DNA from 2 places in the Bacillus sp. ISL-39 genome. Region 2 is predicted to be linked to the other one. Evidence: predicted binding sites of a transcription regulator. Region 2 holds the regulator's gene; the other holds the start of a gene.
The links. The regulator Rex, encoded in region 2, represses fermentation and respiration genes when NADH is low (regulators of the CRP and FNR family bind a similar motif). The targets are predictions, from matches to a motif close to TTGTGAAATATTTCACAA.

Region 1 (9,670 bases), on a different contig from region 2:
AAAGGAATGGGAGCAAGTCAATCAACAAAGTCTGCCCGCACACACCTCCTGGCAAATGTTCAACAAATCGTTTCACGAGTGGTTTGTTAAGGATGTTCCTGCAGAAATGGACAATTCGAAACAAAATTTCATGGAGAGCTTAAAGGGTTTCAAACTGAATGAAACAAAGTCTGCATTAGGTGAACTGATCAGAATCCACCTGTGGAACTACGCTCACCGGATTGAGGACGGCATCTGGGACCCAAGGGGCAAACGCGCATTGTTCGAAGGACTTGATTTAATAAAGCCAAGAATCCTCTTCCTGGGAGCCGCTGAAGGTTACGAAGCAATGCAGCTAAGTGCCATGTATCCAGGCGGTGACATTGTGTTTGTGGATTATGATCCTTTCTGCAAGGATACGAGGTTTAGGGATTTTCCTGACACTTATCCCTTTCTCGGAACAAATCCCTCAACAGGAGGCAATAAAGTCTATCATAAAAGTGATTTTGAGACTGAATACATTGTTGAAGACATTCGCAACCTTCCTTTTGGCCATGAATTTGATATCGTCCTCAGTGTAGGGTTGCTTGAGCACTTCCCGGATACATTAAAAAGCGAAGTCGTGGATTGGCATAAGAAGTTCCTGAAAACAGGTGGATATATTATCATGACCACGCCAAGAGCTCAGTTAAAATCCAAACTGTATTATGAAATCATGGCCGATGTCATGAACCACACTTACAGGGAACTGATGACCGTAGAGCAGATGGGGCTGTATTTATACGAGAATGGTTTGGATATCTTAAGACATGGTTATATAAAAGTCCATAACGGGATTATCGCACGTCCCAGATAAAAACAGGCCCTTTTCCAAAAGGGCCTGTACGATTTACAAATCTGATCTCTTGACCGGTTCTTCTTCGTTATTCGTCTGATTGCCAGTGCTAGAAGTATAGCCAACTCGATAGACAAAATCCTTCTTTTGTTTTAACGCATCCGGCATTTTGTATTGATCTCGATTGGATTGAAATTCACCTTTATTCGACACTTAGGACACCTCGTTTCCTGCTTACTGATAACCTCTGTTGTTCAGTTCATCTTCAGCTCCGGATGAGCGCTCAATTTTTCCGCCGACTTCCCCTTCTACATAACTGTCACTAGCCTGCTCATGTGTCATTGCAAGCCCTTGCGAAAGTTCGTCATTTTTATGATAATCCGATGTATCATACATCCGCCCTGCAAGCCCATTACTTTTACCTTTATTCTCTCTCATGAAAGTCCCTCCTTTCGTACTTAGATTATTTTTTGATATAAATCCTAAATCCATACTTCTGTTTTCAATACTTATAGAAACAAAAAACAAACCCTGCCCTTCTATAAGGAAGGACAGGGTTTCTGGAATACTCTATAACAAAATTTTCAGTTTGCAGCAACCTGTTTCGAATGATCTCTTTTTTCATCCTTTATTAACCAGACTGTCAGCAAAACTCCCATTAAAGTCAGTGCAGCAAAAAATAAGTACACCCCATAAATACTGAATTCTTCAAAAATGATGCCGCCGAAGAATGTGAAAAACCAGTTGCCTAATCCGTTGCCGACTGCCGAGTATATCGTTACTGCCGTTGCAGTAATATGCAGGGGAGTAATATCCCGAATATACTGCAAACCTGCAGGAATGAACAATCCAAGAGAAAAGCCCTGGATAATAGCTGAGGCGTAAACAAGAGATAAAGAAGGTTCTGTAAAATAGAAAATCCATCGAATTAATGAAACGATCGCTGCAATAAAAGCGACCTGAAGCAGCCCTAATTTACGAATCCAGCTTCCTGCAGCCCTCATAAATGGAATTTCAGATAACACTGCAATAAGAAAGGCGATACCAATCCCAGTATACGTGCCGCCACGGTCCTCCACAAACAGACTGAAGTAAAAGTTATTGGCCAAATTAGGACCGAAAATCATGAATGTGACTCCAAGGAAAATTAGAAACTTCTTCATCTGCATTAAATCCTTCATGCCTGCGAATAGCCCTATTGGCCGTCCTGAAGGTTCTTTGGGCATTTTCAATGAAAAAGATGCCGAGATCAATAATGTCAGGAAAAAAGCGTAAAATATCACTTGTGGATTCCACTCGGACAACCGGCCCATTACAAAAACCGCCAGTCCGAATCCCAGTGAACCAAATAATCGGACATTTCCATAATTGACTCCTGCTTTGCTAGTGTACTTCAAGGAAATACTGTCTGATAAAGGTATGATTGCACTCTGAAAAATCGCGAGGAGCGTTGCGATGATCAAGAACGAAATAAATCCATCGAAGAAAACATAACCCAAAGCGGCAACACCTGTTATCAAGGTAGTTAAAGTCAGGAGCATATTATGGGCATTTTTCATGTCAGCAAGCATTCCCCAAAACGGCTGGAAGAAAATCATAATGACTGGACCAATGGACAGGATGATCCCAATCTGATATCCATTTAAATTTTCAACTTCACTTAAGTAAACACTTAATAAAGGAAATAAACTGCCTATGCCAAAAAAAACAAAAAGATAAAAGCCTTGCAAAGTAAAGATATTGCGCTTAACGTGCATGTCCATTTGTATCCTCCGTACTGACGCGTTATTGAGTTATATTTTACCACTATTTTAATATAAGAATAGATCATTTTGTTTCATGCATTATAAAAGAATGAATAAAGCGTTTTCATTTCATCAACCTCATGTTAAAATAATGTTGCTATGTGATCAGACGTCTGCTCACTGTAAAAATTCATTAACCATCTTGCCAAAAGAGGCGGTGAAAACATGAAAGAAATCATCTTAAGCTTAGTTGCTGGTTTAGTAGTAGGTATCCTTTTTAAATTCCTGAAGCTTCCTCTTCCAGCACCTCCAGTTCTTGCAGGTGTACTTGGAATTGTAGGAGTTTATTTAGGCGGAGTTGTTGGAGAGTGGATTCTGAATTCCTTTAAAGGTTGATAGGCTGCTTAAGCATAGGCTCTTTCTGTAAACCTCACTTCAGGCACTTCAAATCACATATCCGTATAGGCCCCAAGCCAAGAGGAATAAGACTGCATGAATATGCTTAAATTGAACTGTCAATGCAGCGAAAAGCGAAAAGCGAAAACAAAAAATCCACGGACAGCTCCGCGGATTTTTTATTGTTTTTACATTCGCTTTAAGGCATTTTGTCGATATACTGTCCGGTCTGCAGTTTGGCTTTCCTCTTTCGCCGTCCCTTTCGCATTAAGGTATACATAGAGAGTGCCAACGAAAAAGCCTCCGCCTATTATATTTCCCAAGGTTACAGGCACGAGGTTGTACAAACTGCCGGCAATACTGATTGTTTCAGGATGCGGTACGAGAAGCGCAATCGAAAAGAGGACCATGTTTGCCACGCTGTGCTCGAATCCTGAGACAACAAAAGCAAAGACCAAAAGCATTATGACTCCGATTTTTGCTGCATCTCCTTTTATACTAAATGGAACCCATACAGCAAGGCAAACAAGCCAATTGCACAGGATAGCACGAAAGAACAATTGATAAGCCGGTGTATTCATTTTCATGCTTACAGTTTCCATCATATATTGTGTTTTTTCTGGTGATAAAAATATTCCCGACAGCATGACTAGAATGCCAAAGAAAAATGCTCCAATTAGATTTCCGGAATAACATGCTATCCAGTTTTCTATGGTATCCTTCCACGTCGTTACTTTTTTCAAAGAGCTGATTGTCATCATCATTGTGTTGCTTGTGAACAGTTCTCCACCGCCGTACAAAATCAGGACAAGTGCCAATCCGAAGAAGATCGAGCTGGCGATAGGTGTTGCTGCTGAATGTGCATCAAAAAAATATTCACCCAACCGGTAAGAGACCATGATGCCAAAGCCGATATACACACCAGCAAGCGCTGCACGCATGAGGTACTTACCCTTTGATTCACTGAGATACTCTTTCTTTTTTAATGCAGTGTTGATGGCTAGTTCCATTGGCTGTTCACTCATTGTTAAGACTCCTCTATTTGTGAATAAAGTCACATTTTTTACTGATAGATTAATCTTAAACCCGAAATCAGAGTTTGTTAATAGCTAACACCATGAACTGTTTATGTCCATTTTCGAAGCGTTTTCATTTGCATTATAGAGGGTTTCTTTGAAGAGCAGGCTTTTAACCCTATAAATGAATAGGGGAAACCCCTTAGGTGTTTGGCATAATCTATCCTTATACCAGAATTGTGCTAACGTTAAAAGAGCCCTTCTGTTAAAAAGGCCCTTTTAGCAGAGTCTATATATAAATTCCCCCGGTTGGATTCAAGTATCTTCACGTATAACACTTTCTTCGATATGTTTTTTATCCATTCTGTTCAACAGCTTCCGGTTCTCTTTGGACTCAAAAATAATATTGAAATCATAGTCTTCCGGATAAAGCTGAGACGCAGGCAAGTTCAGCTTTAGGCGTTTATGATTCACCTCGACTTTTCGCTCCCTGACCTGGACGAGGTAATTCCCCTGAATGTCTGGTCCACTATAAATAACGCCCAGTTCCCCAGTGTTTAATACATGAACACTATCACCCATTTCAAATTTTATCACTTGCTTCTTTGAAACCTTGGAAGACTTCTGTCTTTTATGTCTGTTTGCTGTGATTTGCTGCTCTCTTTCTATCAAGGCAGCAGGATCATCCACAAATAACGAAGTGTAATCATGCTCTGCTTTGTAGGTTATTTCATGAGCCCGTTCAAGCAGCTTGGGGTGAATGCCCAGTTTTAGCGCAATTGCAAAAGCCTGGCTTTCCCCACCCTTTCCGATCCGCAGACGATAAGTAGGCTTAAGTGTATCAAGATTAAATTCCATTGAACCATTCATGAAATCCTCATGATTGTCAGCGAAGTCTTTAATCTCGCTGTAATGCGTTGTCGCAAATATAGTCGCCCCCTTATTGTTCAGGCTCTCAAGGATGGCTGTAGCTAGTCCCATCCCTTCTCCCGGGTCAGTCCCTGAGCCCAGCTCATCAAGAAGGATAAGTGACTTGTCATTGGCGTCCTTCAAGATCTCTTTTATATTGACAATCCTGGAACTGAAGGTGCTCAGATTTTGCTCGATGCTTTGCCCATCTCCTATATCGACAAGCACTTTATGAAAAATTCCCGCAGTGCTCCCCCCGCTTACCGGCAGAAGCAGTCCGCTTTGTGCCATTAGTGAAAGCAGCCCCGCTGTCTTGATGGATACGGTTTTCCCGCCTGTATTCGGTCCGGTAATGACAAGAGCATGATAATCTGTTCCAATTTCAATATTCAATGGAACCGCTTTTTCACCAAGCAGCGGATGGCGCGCTTGATTGAATAAAATGACAGGGTCATCAATAATTGCAACTTTTTTTGCGTCAATAGACCTGCAATATTTTGCTTTTGCAAACAGGAAGTCATAGTGAACCATCGTCTCCATGGCCATCCGGATTTCTTTCTCTTTTCCCTCAGCCAGACCAGTCAAGGCAAACAGTACTTTCTCCACTTCAGCTTGCTCGTCTAAATAAAGCCACTCCATCTGGTCCTGGAATGAGCCAATTTCTTCTGGTTCGATAAAAAGAGTTGAGCCTGATGCCGATATATCAAGGACCGCTCCTCTTACCTTGCCGCGATATTCCTTCTTTACAGGAACAACATACCTTCCGTTTCTTTGGCTGATAACAGCTTCTTGAAGAAGTGGTTTTATTTTTGCAGATTTCAACAACTGGTTAAGCCTCTCTTTTAAACGTTCTCCCTGGATTCCTATTTGTTTCCGGACCCTCAATAGTTCCCTAGATGCGTAATCATCAATCTGGCCGTTCCGAATACACCTTTGTATCTCAGCAGCAAGTTCAGGCAGTTCTTCGATTCCCTGGACATATTGAGAAACTCTTGGAGCGGCAAACTCCTTATCCTTCATGAAACGGCGGATCTTATTGCAGGTTTCCAGGAAGGAAAGCAGCAGCGCCAGTTGCTCTGTCCGAAGCGGGATTCCTTTGTTAAATCCCTTAAGAACTGTTTCCATCCCTTCAAGACCGTGGATCGGAACACTGGTACTAATCCTGAGAATTTCAACTGCTTCATAAACTTCCTCCTGCCATGATGTGATCTGCTTCAGATTGGCGGAAGGCTGCATTTCCGTTACTTTTATTCGGCCTGATTCAGTTAAAGCAAATCCAGCGATTTCACCCTTTATTTTGTCGTAACCAAGAACTGTAAATGTTTGTTCGTTCAAGTTAGTTTCCTCCTTTAAAAATATAAAAAGCCGCTTTGGAACAAGTCCACAGCGGCTTCTAAAATGCCTCGCAGACACGGCTGCAGGCACTCCTTTCCAAAAGAAAAAGCTGTGTACAAAGACACAGCTTCTGCTTACGGATATCAAGCATGCTTTACTATGTTCATTGTTCTTAACATTCAATCCCGCGCATAGTTAAATAAACCCATTGCAGGCCTATTAAAAAATCCGGATTGACCGTATGAAATTAACGGTTTAGTTAAGAACGGCACCTAACATAAAACATACTCCCAAATATAAAAAAATTTTCTTCTACAATAGAATACTTCCATTTCATCAGGATAGTCAACCACATTTATCCAATTAAGTTATAAATATAGAAACAATAGGTCCAAAAAAGATTGTTCACATTTTCTCTATTGACCTATTGTTTATATTTCATTTTAAATTAGGTTTAAACAACGGACGGAAAAGGTGGAGATTGCGTGGCCAGCCAGGAAAATCAAAATAGCCTTACTTATGAGATGAGCGAATTAATAAAAGCATCCGAAAAAATCATTAAATTCAAGAAAGGAACTTTTTTATTCCGCGAGGGGCAGGAAGCAAAGGAGATGTATGTTATTCTGTCTGGCAAGGTACAAATCTCGAAAATGAACGCCGAAGGAAAAGAATTGTATTTAAGATTATGTAAAAAAAACGACATTGTAGGTGAGCTAACTCTCTTTACAGCAGGCCCAAGATACTTATTCAATGCACGAGTAGTTGAAGATGGTGAAGCAGCAGCTGTTAATATTGAAAATCTGGAACAAATATTATTCAATAACAGCCAGCTTGCGTACCAATTCCTTAAGTGGATGAATGACCATATTCGAAGAACCATCACTAAATTTCGCGATCTTGTCTTGAACGGCAAAAAAGGAGCGTTGTATTCTACATTGATCAGGCTAAGCAATAGTTATGGCACTAAACAGGAGGATGGCATCCACATTAATGTACCAATCACGAACCAGGATTTAGCTAACTACTGTGGAACCGCGCGGGAAAGCGTCAGCCGCATGCTCGGTGAACTGCGGGATGAAGGAATCATCTCGATACACAAGAAAAGAATTATCATCCATAACCTGAACTACTTAAAACAACAAATCGACTGTGAAAATTGTCCAATCGAGTATTGCAATATTGAATAAATGTGAAAAAGGAAACCAGAGGAGGTTTCCTTTTTCATATGCATCCTTACAAAAATACCGGGAGAATTATTGGCAGGAACAACGAAGTTATTATAGCGGCCATTCCCATTGCTGCACCTGAAACTGCGCCCTGCAGCTCTCCTTCCCTGGCGGCTTCTGCTGTTCCAATTCCGTGAGCAATGGTTCCGATGGCTAACCCTCTTGAAAAAGGGTCATCGATTTTCATGATGTTCATAAGAAACGGGCCAATCATCGCCCCAAGCATGCCTGTAATCATGACGAACGCAGCAACCAAAATTGAGTCTGCCCCGATGATCCTGGCAACCTCTGAAGCTACAGGTATTGTAATAGACTTGATTGTCAAAGAAACTAGGATCAAATCCGATAAGTTAAGCAAATAAGCTATGAACACAGCTGAGAGTATGGTCGAGACGATACCTGAAATCAGACCGGACAAAGCCGGAACTGCGTAAGCAGAAATGACTTTTCTTTGGCGATATAATGGTACTGCTAATGCCACAGTAGCAGGTCCCAGAAAATAGGTCATAATCTCACTTGCTGGTTCATAATCCTTATAAGATATGTTCAGCAACAGCAGCACGGTAATTACAATCGCTGTACTCAAAAATACCGGGGAAGTCAGCGGAGATGGATATTTGCCAGCAGCCTTCCTGGCGAGAAGGTATGCAAGCAATGTTATGAGAATACTAAAGATCGTGAGCAGAGTTCCCAGCTTTCTCCCCCCCTTTTCGCTTTACCAGGACATGTGAAGTGCCTCCCGCAAACACCATGCCTACAATAGCGCTCAAAACTAAAATAACCGCAAGTTGAATCCCATTTTCTGCGATAATTCCCCCGAGAGTCATCAAACCAACTGAAATCGGTACAAAAAAGAAAGATAGATGCCTGACGAGAAAATCCGCCGCGCCTTCAAACCATTCAAGCCGGACTACCCTCGTCCATAACAGCACGAAAAGAAGGATCATTCCTAAAACATTCCCTGGAATACGCAGTTCGAAAAACTCTACAATATAAAAACCAGTTTTATTAATCAGGATCAACCCTGCAATTTGCAATAGGTATTTTAAAATTTTATCAGCTTTCAAGTTTTATTCCCCTTTGTATTCCCATAGACATTGAAAATGTTTTTACATTTCATTATAAATCTCATTCATCACATTTCAAGAATATTCACTTATTTATTTTTGAAAGTGCCATATTAAACATAGTTCACACAATGTCCATATGATTTTCCTCATATTTTTTATATCTTTATAAGGGGGAGGATTGTGTTATGAAAAAAATCTATCTTATCAGTTCACTAATTGTATTAATAGGCATTACATCGGGAATTTCATTCTTTCTAATCAGGGATGCCAATGCACAGATTCCAGAGGACATCACGCTCGTAACCATGGATGAAGAACACTATACTTTTGGAGAAGAAACAGAGACCATCAAACTTGTGGAATTCATCTATACTCATTGTCCTGATATCTGCCCAACGACAACACAAAAAATGAACCTGCTGCGCAAAGACTTGAACGAAGAAGGAGTATATGGTAAGGAAGTTCAGTTTGTTACTGTTACAATTGACCCGTACCGGGATACCCCTGAAGTTTTAAGAAAATACATGGACAATTTCGGACTTAAAAATGATGGGAATTGGATTTTCTTGACAGGCGATCCAGCCGACATTTTAGAAGAGCAACAGAAAATCAAACAGGTTGCCGATACATTCCAGTTCCAGTATCGTGATCCAGGGAACGGGTTCTATGTCCATAGTACATTTACTTACCTGATTGATAAAAACAATAAATTCATAAAAAAATTCCCGATGGGGGAAGATTTCAATAAAGATGAAGTTTTCGAAGATATAATGGATGAGTTATAGCACACAAAAAAAGCGGTTGAATGCACCGCTTTTTTTGCTGTTCAATTTAGTTTAATTGTTTACTTTTCATTATATCTGTCTTAATACTTCTTGAAGGCCGAATCTGTATAATGATAAGCACGCCTATCTCTTAATGCGAATTCACTGTTGTGGGATGTTTCTCTGTTTTTTGCAGGGAAAAAAATTCTGATTTTGGCTTAGTGAAGCTGACTTTTATCCCTGATTCCTTTAGACGGTTAACAAAATCAACCAGCTGCTTTTTAGCCATTTTCAAAAACTCCTTTTACCATCTTTATCTAATATTATTTTACATGAAAAATATGAAATATGTGTGAAAATGAGCAAAAAAATTGACAATAGCTATAAAAAATAAT
Region 2 (9,670 bases):
CGAGTAACTGTAAAGTAGACGGCTGCAGAATTTCACCTCGATAATCACGGTCAAAGTTAGAGAATTTCTCTAATAATATTACCTCGTGTCCTTGTTTTGCTAATAATAAGCCAAGCAAAGCTCCTGAAGGCCCTGATCCTACTATGCATACATCTGTATTTATTTTTTTCATATATTATTCACCCCAGTTATAAAGTATTTGTTAGTTAGCATCAATATTGATCTAGTAGTTACCCAAAAGACTATAACAAAATTAGTAATGTTAGTAACTACTTACATTCATTATAGTTGGATTTCTGCCGGATGTAAATATTAAATTTAATTTTTTTTAAATTGAATAAGATATTTTCTATGCAAAATAAATAGCAAGAATGTTTGTATGAATTGTTCGCTTACGAATCCTAAATGGTTAAATGAAATTTATGCAGTTAAGAAGTGTAATTAATTTGAAGGGGTAAAAAGTAGAGAAGGTACCAAACTTTCGTTACTATTCTAGTACCTTTATGTCACGCAAGAAACGAAAAAAGAAGCTTCCCACAAGTTTGGTCAACTTATGAGAAGCTTCTTTCATTTTTCATTATGTTAGCAAATCGCTTTAAGACCCTTATAGATCAAGGCGTAAAGCGGCTTATTACATCATTCCGCCCATGCCGCCCATGCCGCTCATGTCAGGCATTCCGCCGCCGCCTTCTTCTGGAATGTCGGCAACTACTGCTTCAGTAGTCAAGAACATTGCAGATACGGATGCTGCGTTTTGAAGTGCATAACGAGTCACTTTAGTTGGGTCCACGATACCGGATTCGATCATGTTTACCCACTCGCCAGTTGCAGCGTTGAAGCCTGTGCCTACTTCTTCGCGCTTCAGGCGCTCAACGATGACTGATCCTTCAAGGCCAGCGTTGTGAGCAATTTGGCGAACTGGTTCTTCCATAGCGCGAAGGACGATGTTCACGCCAGTAGCTTCGTCGCCTTCAGCCTGGATTCCAGCCACTTTGTTGTATACGTTAAGAAGCGCTACGCCTCCGCCTGATACGATTCCTTCTTCAACTGCAGCGCGAGTTGAGTTAAGGGCATCTTCAATGCGAAGCTTGCGTTCTTTCAATTCAGTTTCAGTAGCAGCACCAACCTTGATGACTGCAACACCGCCAGCTAGCTTAGCAAGGCGCTCTTGCAGCTTTTCACGATCAAATTCAGAAGTTGTTTCTTCCATTTGAACACGGATCTGGTTTACGCGGCTTTCGATTGCAGCGCTGTCTCCAGCACCTTCAACCACTGTTGTGTTTTCTTTTGTAACCACAACTTTAGAAGCGCGTCCAAGTGATGTGATTGTAGCAGACTTAAGTTCACGGCCAAGCTCTTCAGTGATCACTTCACCGCCAGTCAATGCAGCGATGTCTTCAAGCATAGCCTTACGGCGGTCACCAAAGCCAGGAGCCTTGACAGCTACTGCGTTGAATGTTCCGCGAAGCTTGTTGACTACTAATGTAGCAAGTGCTTCACCTTCCACATCTTCAGCAACGATCAATAATGGCTTGCCTTGCTGGACAACCTGCTCAAGAACAGGAAGGATTTCCTGGATATTGCCGATCTTCTTGTCAGTGATCAGGATATATGGATTTTCAAGAACTGCTTCCATTTTGTCAGAATCAGTTACCATGTAAGGAGATGCATATCCGCGGTCGAACTGCATACCTTCAACAACGTCCAATTCTGTAGTGAAGCCTTTAGATTCTTCGATTGTGATAACGCCGTCGTTGCCAACGCGCTCCATTGCTTCTGCAATCAATTGGCCTACTTCTTCGTCAGCAGCAGAGATTGCCGCAACTTGTGCGATCGAAGCTTTGCCTTCTATTGGCTTGGAAATAGCCTTTAACTCTTCAACAGCTGTAACAACAGCCTTTTCCATACCTTTGCGGATGCCCATTGGGTTAGCGCCGGCCGTTACGTTCTTAAGACCTTCGCGGATCATCGCTTGAGCAAGAACTGTTGCAGTAGTCGTTCCGTCCCCAGCAACATCGTTTGTCTTGCTTGCTACTTCAGCAACAAGCTTAGCACCCATGTTTTCGAATGCATCTTCAAGCTCGATTTCTTTTGCGATCGTTACACCATCATTCGTGATAAGAGGTGAACCGAATTTCTTCTCAAGAACCACGTTGCGTCCCTTTGGTCCAAGAGTTACTTTTACTGCATTTGCAAGAGAATCTACCCCGCGAAGCATCGCGCGGCGTGCTTCTTCACTGAACTTAATTTCTTTTGCCATTGTAAAAAGACCTCCTCAGATTATTAATATTTTAACGTTCTGTCTATAATCGCAGTGATTATTCTACAACTGCTAGAATGTCGTTTTCACGTAGGATCAGGTACTCAGTTCCCTGGTACTTTACTTCTGTGCCTGCGTATTTTGAGAAGATAATGCGGTCTCCGACTGCAACTTCAAGAGCAACGCGCTCACCGCTTTCAAGAACTCGGCCAGTTCCAACAGCTACGACTTTACCTTCTTGAGGTTTTTCTTTCGCTGTGTCGGGTAAAACGATACCGCTTGCAGTTTTTTCTTCAGACTCAACAAGCTCGATAATAATGCGATCTCCTAGTGGCTTGATCAAGTGAAACAACCTCCTCAAATTATATGTAGATTATTTTTTATTAGCACTCGCCTCAATAGAGTGCTAACACAATTTATATAATAATGAATCTCCATTTTTTTTGCAAGCGTGAAGCCTAATTTTTTTATAAATTTTAGCATTTAAATCCAGCCTCTTTCCCTTCGACAGCATGTACTATTTTTCGCATATCCGTGGGAAGCCCGGCTAAAAAAGACCACCATAAAGAGTATGCCAGTTCACAGGAATTTTAACCAAAATATTCACGAGACACCCTGATATTTGAACTTTCCCGATGATTACTAGTAAAATGGATAGATAGCATTCTTATAATTGCTTTTATGGCATACACATAGACCGATCCGAATAGAAGGAGATTATCATATTGAAAAAGGAATACTGGTACGTCATTATCGCCTATATCGCCATGCAGCTTTCAAGCTTGATCGGTATCCCGATTGTTGCCTTTATCGGAGCCGCAATGGGAAAAAGCCTGGAGGAAATGGAGACCCTTTCGATTCCCTACTGGCTCGTGATCAGCTTTTCGCTGACACTTGTGATTGTGCTCCTGCTCCTAAGGAAGGAACGCCGGACAGGCGCCGACCTGCGTGATGCTTCATCACCGGCAAGCTCAGCTGTCTGGGCATTCGCAGGTGTATTCCTTGCTCTGTTCGCCCAATCGATTGCTGCAAGCATCGAGAACATGCTTGGGATCGAAATGGGCTCGGAGAATACACAGGAAATCATCAAGCTGATTGAAATGTTCCCGATTGTCATTTTGGTCAGTTCGATTATCGGCCCAATTTTAGAAGAAATCGTCTTCCGAAAAATCATTTTCGGCAGCCTGCATAAGAAAATGAATTTCTTTTTCGCCGGACTGATCAGCTCCGTCATTTTCGCGCTTGCGCATATGGAGCCGGAGCACGTGATCCTGTACTCAGCAATGGGGTTCACCTTTGCTTTCCTTTATGTAAAAACAAAGCGGATCATCGTGCCTATCATTGCCCATGTTACAATGAATACGATGGTTGTACTGATTCAATCCGTATTTAGGGAAGACATTGAGAGAATGATAAAAGAAGCAGAGAAAATTCAAAGCTTTATTGGGGGATTTTAAGTTATGAAGCAATCGCCTATATTTTCAGGCATTGTCTACATCTTGTTAGGCAGCTTATTCACCTATTTCGCCATCCAGAATGTAAATGAGACAGGCTGGGGATTCTTCAGCTATTTGCTTGTAGCCCTTGCCACGTTCGACTTTGGCTCTGGCATCAGGATGATCATGTTCCATTTCAAACTGAAGAATATACAGAAAAAATAGCTCCTTCATCGTGAAGGAGCTGTTTTTTATTCTACCGATTCAGTTGTTTCAGTATCTGTTGGATAATGTTTTAAGAAATAAATCAATGACTGCAGTTCAACCGCCAAATCAATGTGATGAATCCTGATGGACGCCGGCACATTCAGTCTCGCTGGCGTGAAATTAAGGATTCCCTTGATATTCGCCTGCACCAATCGGTCTGTTATCGGCTGTGCTACTGCTGAAGGAACAGTCAGGATTGCGACCTGGATTCCTTCCTCGACGACAACCTTGTCCAGGTCATCCATATGATATACTGCTACGTCGCCAATCTTCGTGCCGACCTTGTCAGGGTCAACATCAAAGGCTATCTCAATCTTCGTGTTATTGTTTTTGGAAAAATTATAATTCAAAAACGCTGTTCCCAGATTCCCGACTCCAATCAAGGCTACCTTCGTCAGTTCATCCTGATCAAGTGTCTTTCGGAAGAAAGTCAGCAGGTAATTCACATTGTACCCGTACCCTTTTTTACCCAAAGCTCCAAAGTAGGAAAAATCCCTTCGGATAGTCGCTGAATCCACTTTTACCGCTTCACTTAATTCCGCGGATGACACCCTTTGCTTCCCTGAAGAATGCAAGTTCAATAAGAACCGGTAATATAGTGGCAAACGTTTTGCGGTTGCCTGCGGAATCTTCATAGCATCATTCGTCATTCTCCATCCTCCACCCTCTGTCCGTATTTCTATCTCAACTTTTCTTCTCTCTTGAAATCACCGTTTTTACCGCCGGTTTTTTCAACAAGATATGTCTTGCCGATCACCATGCCCTTATCTGCGGCCTTGCACATATCATAAACAGTCAGCGCACATGCTGAAGCTGCTGTTAGCGCTTCCATTTCCACACCTGTATTCCCTTTTGTTTTTACAGCTGCGGCGATGTTCAAAATATAGTCATTTTCATTTTGCTCCCAATCGAATGAAAGGTCAATGCCTGTCAATGGAATCGGGTGGCACATCGGGATGATTTCAGACGTCTTCTTCGCTGCCATGATGCCTGCTACCTGCGCGACAGCAAGTACATCCCCTTTTTTCATTTTATTTTCAGTGATTCTCACATATATATCTTCGTTCACGGTTATGCTTGAATGGGCGACTGCCGTACGGACCGTCTCTGGTTTTTCGCTGACATCGACCATCTTCGCTCTGCCCTCTTCGTTAAAATGCGTAAATTCTGCCATAATAAAGCTCCTTTCTACCAAATGATACACTATTTTGTCAAACTTGTGTGTGAACTTTGTTTCAATGTTCTCAATAATATAGCGGAATTTTAATACCATGGGACCTATAGCAGGGCGCACATATTGCCGTGCCTATATTATTGGGTTACACTATCTCTAAGGCAATAGAGGTGAAAAATAATGATATTATTACAAGTTAATCAGCTATCAAAATATTTTGCTGCTGATCTTATTTTATCGAATATAAAGTTTGAAATACAGACTAATGACCGAGTAGCGCTTGTCGGCCGGAACGGGGCAGGAAAATCAACCCTGCTGAAAATCATCGCCGGGTACGAATCACATGACGGCGGTGAGATCATCCGGCCAAAAGGTACGACAATTGGCTATCTGGCCCAAAATACAGGGCTTGAATCCGAGAAAAGCATCTGGGATGAAATGCTGGGTGTTTTTGATCATCTGCACAACATGGAAAAAGACTTGCGCCGGCTGGAGGAAAAAATGTCGGATCCTGGAATCCTGTCTAATCAGACAGAATACGACAGAGTCCTCAAAGAGTATGACTTGCTGCAGGTTCAGTTCAAGGAAAAAGGCGGATACCAATATGAAGCCGATATCCGTTCCGTCCTTCACGGCCTGAACTTCCATTCTTTTGATTATTCCACAAAGATATCCACTTTAAGCGGCGGACAGAAAACTAGACTCGCATTGGCGAAGCTATTATTGACGCGCCCGGATATTCTGATTCTGGATGAACCGACGAACCACCTGGATATTGACACGCTTTCCTGGCTTGAGCAGTATTTGCAAGGCTATAGCGGAGCCATCCTGATCGTCTCACATGACCGCTACTTCCTTGATAAGGTCGTGAACCAGGTATATGAAATCTCCCGCCATCAGCTGACGAAGTTTCCTGGCAATTACAGCTCGTATTTAGAGCAGAAAGCCGCGAATTATGAGCGGGATTTGAAACTGTATGAGAAGCAGCAGGATGAGATCTCCAAGCTACAGGACTTTATCCAGCGTAACCTGGCCAGGGCATCAACAACTAAGCGTGCCCAGAGCCGACGGAAACAGCTTGAAAAAATCGACCGTATGGACAGGCCTAAGGGTGATGAAAAATCCGCCACGTTCAGCTTCCAAATTGAGCGCCAGAGCGGGAATGATGTCCTGAAGGTGAATACACTTGCTGTCGGCTATCAGAATGACATCGTATCTGAAAATATCTCGTTCAATCTTTCCCGTGGGGACAGTACGGCACTGGTTGGACCGAATGGCGTTGGAAAATCAACTTTACTAAAAACAATCGTTGAGAAACTGCCCTCGATTAACGGCAATATTCAATATGGTTCCAATGTTTCGATCGGCTACTATGATCAGGAACAGGCAGAGCTCAGCTCGAATAAAAAGGTATTGAATGAACTTTGGGATGAATACCCCCTGAAGTCTGAAAAAGAAATCCGCACAGTACTTGGGAACTTTCTTTTCTCAGGTGATGATGTCTTAAAAATCGTCTCCACCCTGAGCGGTGGTGAAAAGGCCCGTCTGGCACTGGCCAAGCTGATGCTGCAGAATTCGAATTTCTTAATTTTGGACGAGCCGACAAACCACCTTGACCTGGACAGCAAGGAAGTTCTCGAGAATGCCCTGATTGATTATCCAGGCACCATCCTGTTCGTCTCACATGACCGCTATTTTATCAACAGGATCGCGACAAAGGTTCTCGAGCTCGACCGTGCTGGTTCAACTGAATACCTTGGCGATTACGATTATTACGTCGAGAAAAAGCTTGAGCAGGAAGAGCTGAAGGCATTGGCAGAACAGGCCGCCAAAGCATCTGGAAGCTTTGTGGACAACTCAAAGCAGGACAAAACCTCCTATCAGCAGGACAAAGAAGCGAAAAAACTCGAACGCCAGCGCAAACGCCGCATGGAAGAAGTGGAAGCGAAGATTGAACAGCTGGAATTAGAAGTTGCTGAATACGAAGAATTGCTCTGTGATCCAGAGGTTTTCCAGGATCACGAAAAAGCAGGAGAGATCAATAGTAAGATTGAAGCCGCAAAAAAGAAACTCGATGAACTGATGGATGAGTGGACAGAGCTGGCTTAATGATGAATAACCGGACATGAGGGTGTCCGGTATTTTTTTGTACTGAAAAATTGGTAAAAAACTGAGGAATTTCCAATTCGCTATAAAAATGAGATTTTCGCTATATTATTAAGTTTTGCGCTATAAAAAATAAAATGGCGCTATATTATCCTGATTTGCGCTATAAAAAGTAAATTTGCGCTATATTATTCTAATTTATGTTATAAAAGTTTTTTAGCAAACCAGACTGAGCACTAAAAATCCTTTTACTTTAATTTAAAATGACATAAATATCATTTTTTCGACAATTTCTACGACAGAACTAAAATAATCCACAAAAAAAGTCCCGAGTAAAAACCGGGACTTTTTGTTCACATAGTTATTCACATAGTAAAGACTGATTTATAGCTTATCCAGAGAGTTTTCCACATTATCCACAAAAACAGCGGTTTTTATCCACATTATGCACATTTCCGCATCTGAAACATCAACATATCCACAGAAGAGTCTGACAACATTTTTTTGCTTGCGACTTTAGTTGTGGATAGTTATCTCCAGACCTGGATTTCCATTCAAAGTTAAATTCGCTCGCTGGCCCTTTTCATATAAAACGCTTCCTGCCGCGGCAATCATTGCAGCATTGTCTGTGCATAAAAACAATGGGGGAATAACTATTTCCACATCCGAGCCTGTAAATTCTGCGGATAGTTTTTCTCTTAATCCTTTATTTGCTGCAACTCCTCCAGCAAGCAGTACTTGTTTTACTCCGTATTCCTTAACTGCCTTCTGCGTTTTAGTGACAAGTACATCAATCACACTCTCCTGGAAGCTGGCTGCAAGGTCTTCAGGTGCGATTTCCTCTCCACGCTGCTGTGCGTTATGCACAACGTTGATCACAGCTGACTTCAATCCACTGAAGCTGAAATCATAGGAACCTTCCTCCAGCCATGCTCGAGGCAGATTGATTGTTGCCTTTCCTTCATGAGCCAGCCGGTCGATATGCGGACCGCCGGGATATGGAAGGTGCAATGTCCTTGCAACCTTGTCATAGGCTTCACCGGCTGCATCATCCCGAGTCTCGCCAATCACCTCGAAATGACCGTGTTCCTTCATATAAACGAGCTCAGTATGTCCGCCAGACACGACAAGTGAAAGCAGCGGGAAGTTCATCTCCGCCACAAGCCGGTTCGCATAGATATGACCGGCAATATGATGGACTCCAACTAGTGGAATGCCATTCGCAAACGCCAAAGCCTTTGCAGCGTTCACTCCGATTAATAGAGCGCCAACCAGGCCAGGGCCTTCGGTCACGGCAATAGCATTCAAATCCTTAATATCCACATTAGCCTGAGCTAATGCTTCCTCTAACACAAGCGTCACCTGTTCAACATGATGCCTGGATGCGATTTCAGGTACAACTCCGCCGAACCGCTTATGGCTCTCAATCTGGGAGGCAACGACATTCGCAAGGATTTCACGTCCATTTTTTACGATTGCGACTGCTGTCTCATCACAGCTTGTCTCTATTCCCATTATTAATTGGTCTTTTGTCATTATAAATTCACCCACATTACTATAGCGTCTTCCATATTGTCAGTATAATATTGTTTTCTTATAGCCCCTTCTTCGAAACCAAACTTGCGATAAAGATTCTGGGCCTTTTCATTGCTGACCCTGACTTCAAGTGTCATCCTAAATGCACCCATTTCCCGAGCCAGCTCCATGACCTTTGCCATAAGCGCCTCTCCAAGCTTCATGCCTCTATATTCCGGAAGCAAGGCAATATTTGTGATATGTGCTTCATCTATGATGATCCATACTCCACAGTAACCAACTACCCTTTGATCCACTTCCACTATCAGATAATGCGCAAACTGGTTCTTCGTCAACTCATTGAAAAAAGCTTCCTTGCTCCATGGAACAATAAAGGATTTGAGCTCTACCTCCATCACTTCATCCAGATCATCAACCGTCATATTGCGGAACGTTATCGTCTTATTCATTTTCTCTTCCCACTTATTGTTTAGTCTCTTGTGCTTTCAGCCAATTAGCCTCTGCTTCTGCCAGGCGGATATAATTTGGGACGAATGTATGAAGGTCAACAGCCTCTTTATCCCGTCCCAATAATGCAAGCTCTGCCGGTCTAGGGTTCAGCTCCGTAATCTCTGCCAAGACAGCTTTGTCACCAAGCTCTTCCCTAATGACCTCTTCATGAAGTTTCAAATCATTGCTCGTGAACAAAACCCTGCTGTCCAACTCATTCAATGTTTTTACCCAATCGGCTGACATGACAAGCTGATCCTTTTTTACCGCCTGCAACTTTTGATCTTCGAATTTATATAAACCTGTATAAATCTGTCCTCTCCTTGCATCAAAGAAAGGAGAAACATACCCGTCAAAATAACGTCCTGCCGATGCTGCAGCCACCTGAAGACTCGAGACACC

Region 1: the regulator Rex is predicted to act here: its motif matches at 3,998-4,015, upstream of J7E37_RS16520 (formate/nitrite transporter family protein).

Annotation. Positions count from the first base shown of each region.
Region 1 is NZ_JAGGQM010000022.1:133,281-142,950, reverse strand. Features, by position in the region: gene J7E37_RS16545 (class I SAM-dependent methyltransferase) at 1-835, shown strand, start outside; gene J7E37_RS16540 (hypothetical protein) at 869-1,027, opposite strand; gene J7E37_RS16535 (YozQ family protein) at 1,049-1,252, opposite strand; gene J7E37_RS16530 (MFS transporter) at 1,399-2,577, opposite strand; gene J7E37_RS16525 (XapX domain-containing protein) at 2,785-2,955, shown strand; gene J7E37_RS16520 (formate/nitrite transporter family protein) at 3,144-3,980, opposite strand; gene J7E37_RS16515 (endonuclease MutS2) at 4,287-6,215, opposite strand; gene J7E37_RS16510 (Crp/Fnr family transcriptional regulator) at 6,740-7,402, shown strand; gene J7E37_RS16505 (LrgB family protein) at 7,449-8,096, opposite strand; gene J7E37_RS16500 (CidA/LrgA family protein) at 8,110-8,508, opposite strand; gene J7E37_RS16495 (SCO family protein) at 8,697-9,296, shown strand; gene J7E37_RS16490 (hypothetical protein) at 9,427-9,564, opposite strand.
Region 2 is NZ_JAGGQM010000015.1:40,210-49,879, forward strand. Features, by position in the region: gene J7E37_RS13070 (FAD-dependent monooxygenase) at 1-172, opposite strand, end outside; gene groL (chaperonin GroEL) at 632-2,260, opposite strand; gene groES (co-chaperone GroES) at 2,319-2,603, opposite strand; gene J7E37_RS13085 (CPBP family intramembrane glutamic endopeptidase) at 2,986-3,717, shown strand; gene J7E37_RS13090 (YdiK family protein) at 3,721-3,921, shown strand; gene J7E37_RS13095 (redox-sensing transcriptional repressor Rex) at 3,948-4,613, opposite strand; gene moaC (cyclic pyranopterin monophosphate synthase MoaC) at 4,643-5,137, opposite strand; gene J7E37_RS13105 (ABC-F family ATP-binding cassette domain-containing protein) at 5,318-7,246, shown strand; gene tsaD (tRNA (adenosine(37)-N6)-threonylcarbamoyltransferase complex transferase subunit TsaD) at 7,760-8,779, opposite strand; gene rimI (ribosomal protein S18-alanine N-acetyltransferase) at 8,779-9,228, opposite strand; gene tsaB (tRNA (adenosine(37)-N6)-threonylcarbamoyltransferase complex dimerization subunit type 1 TsaB) at 9,242-9,670, opposite strand, start outside.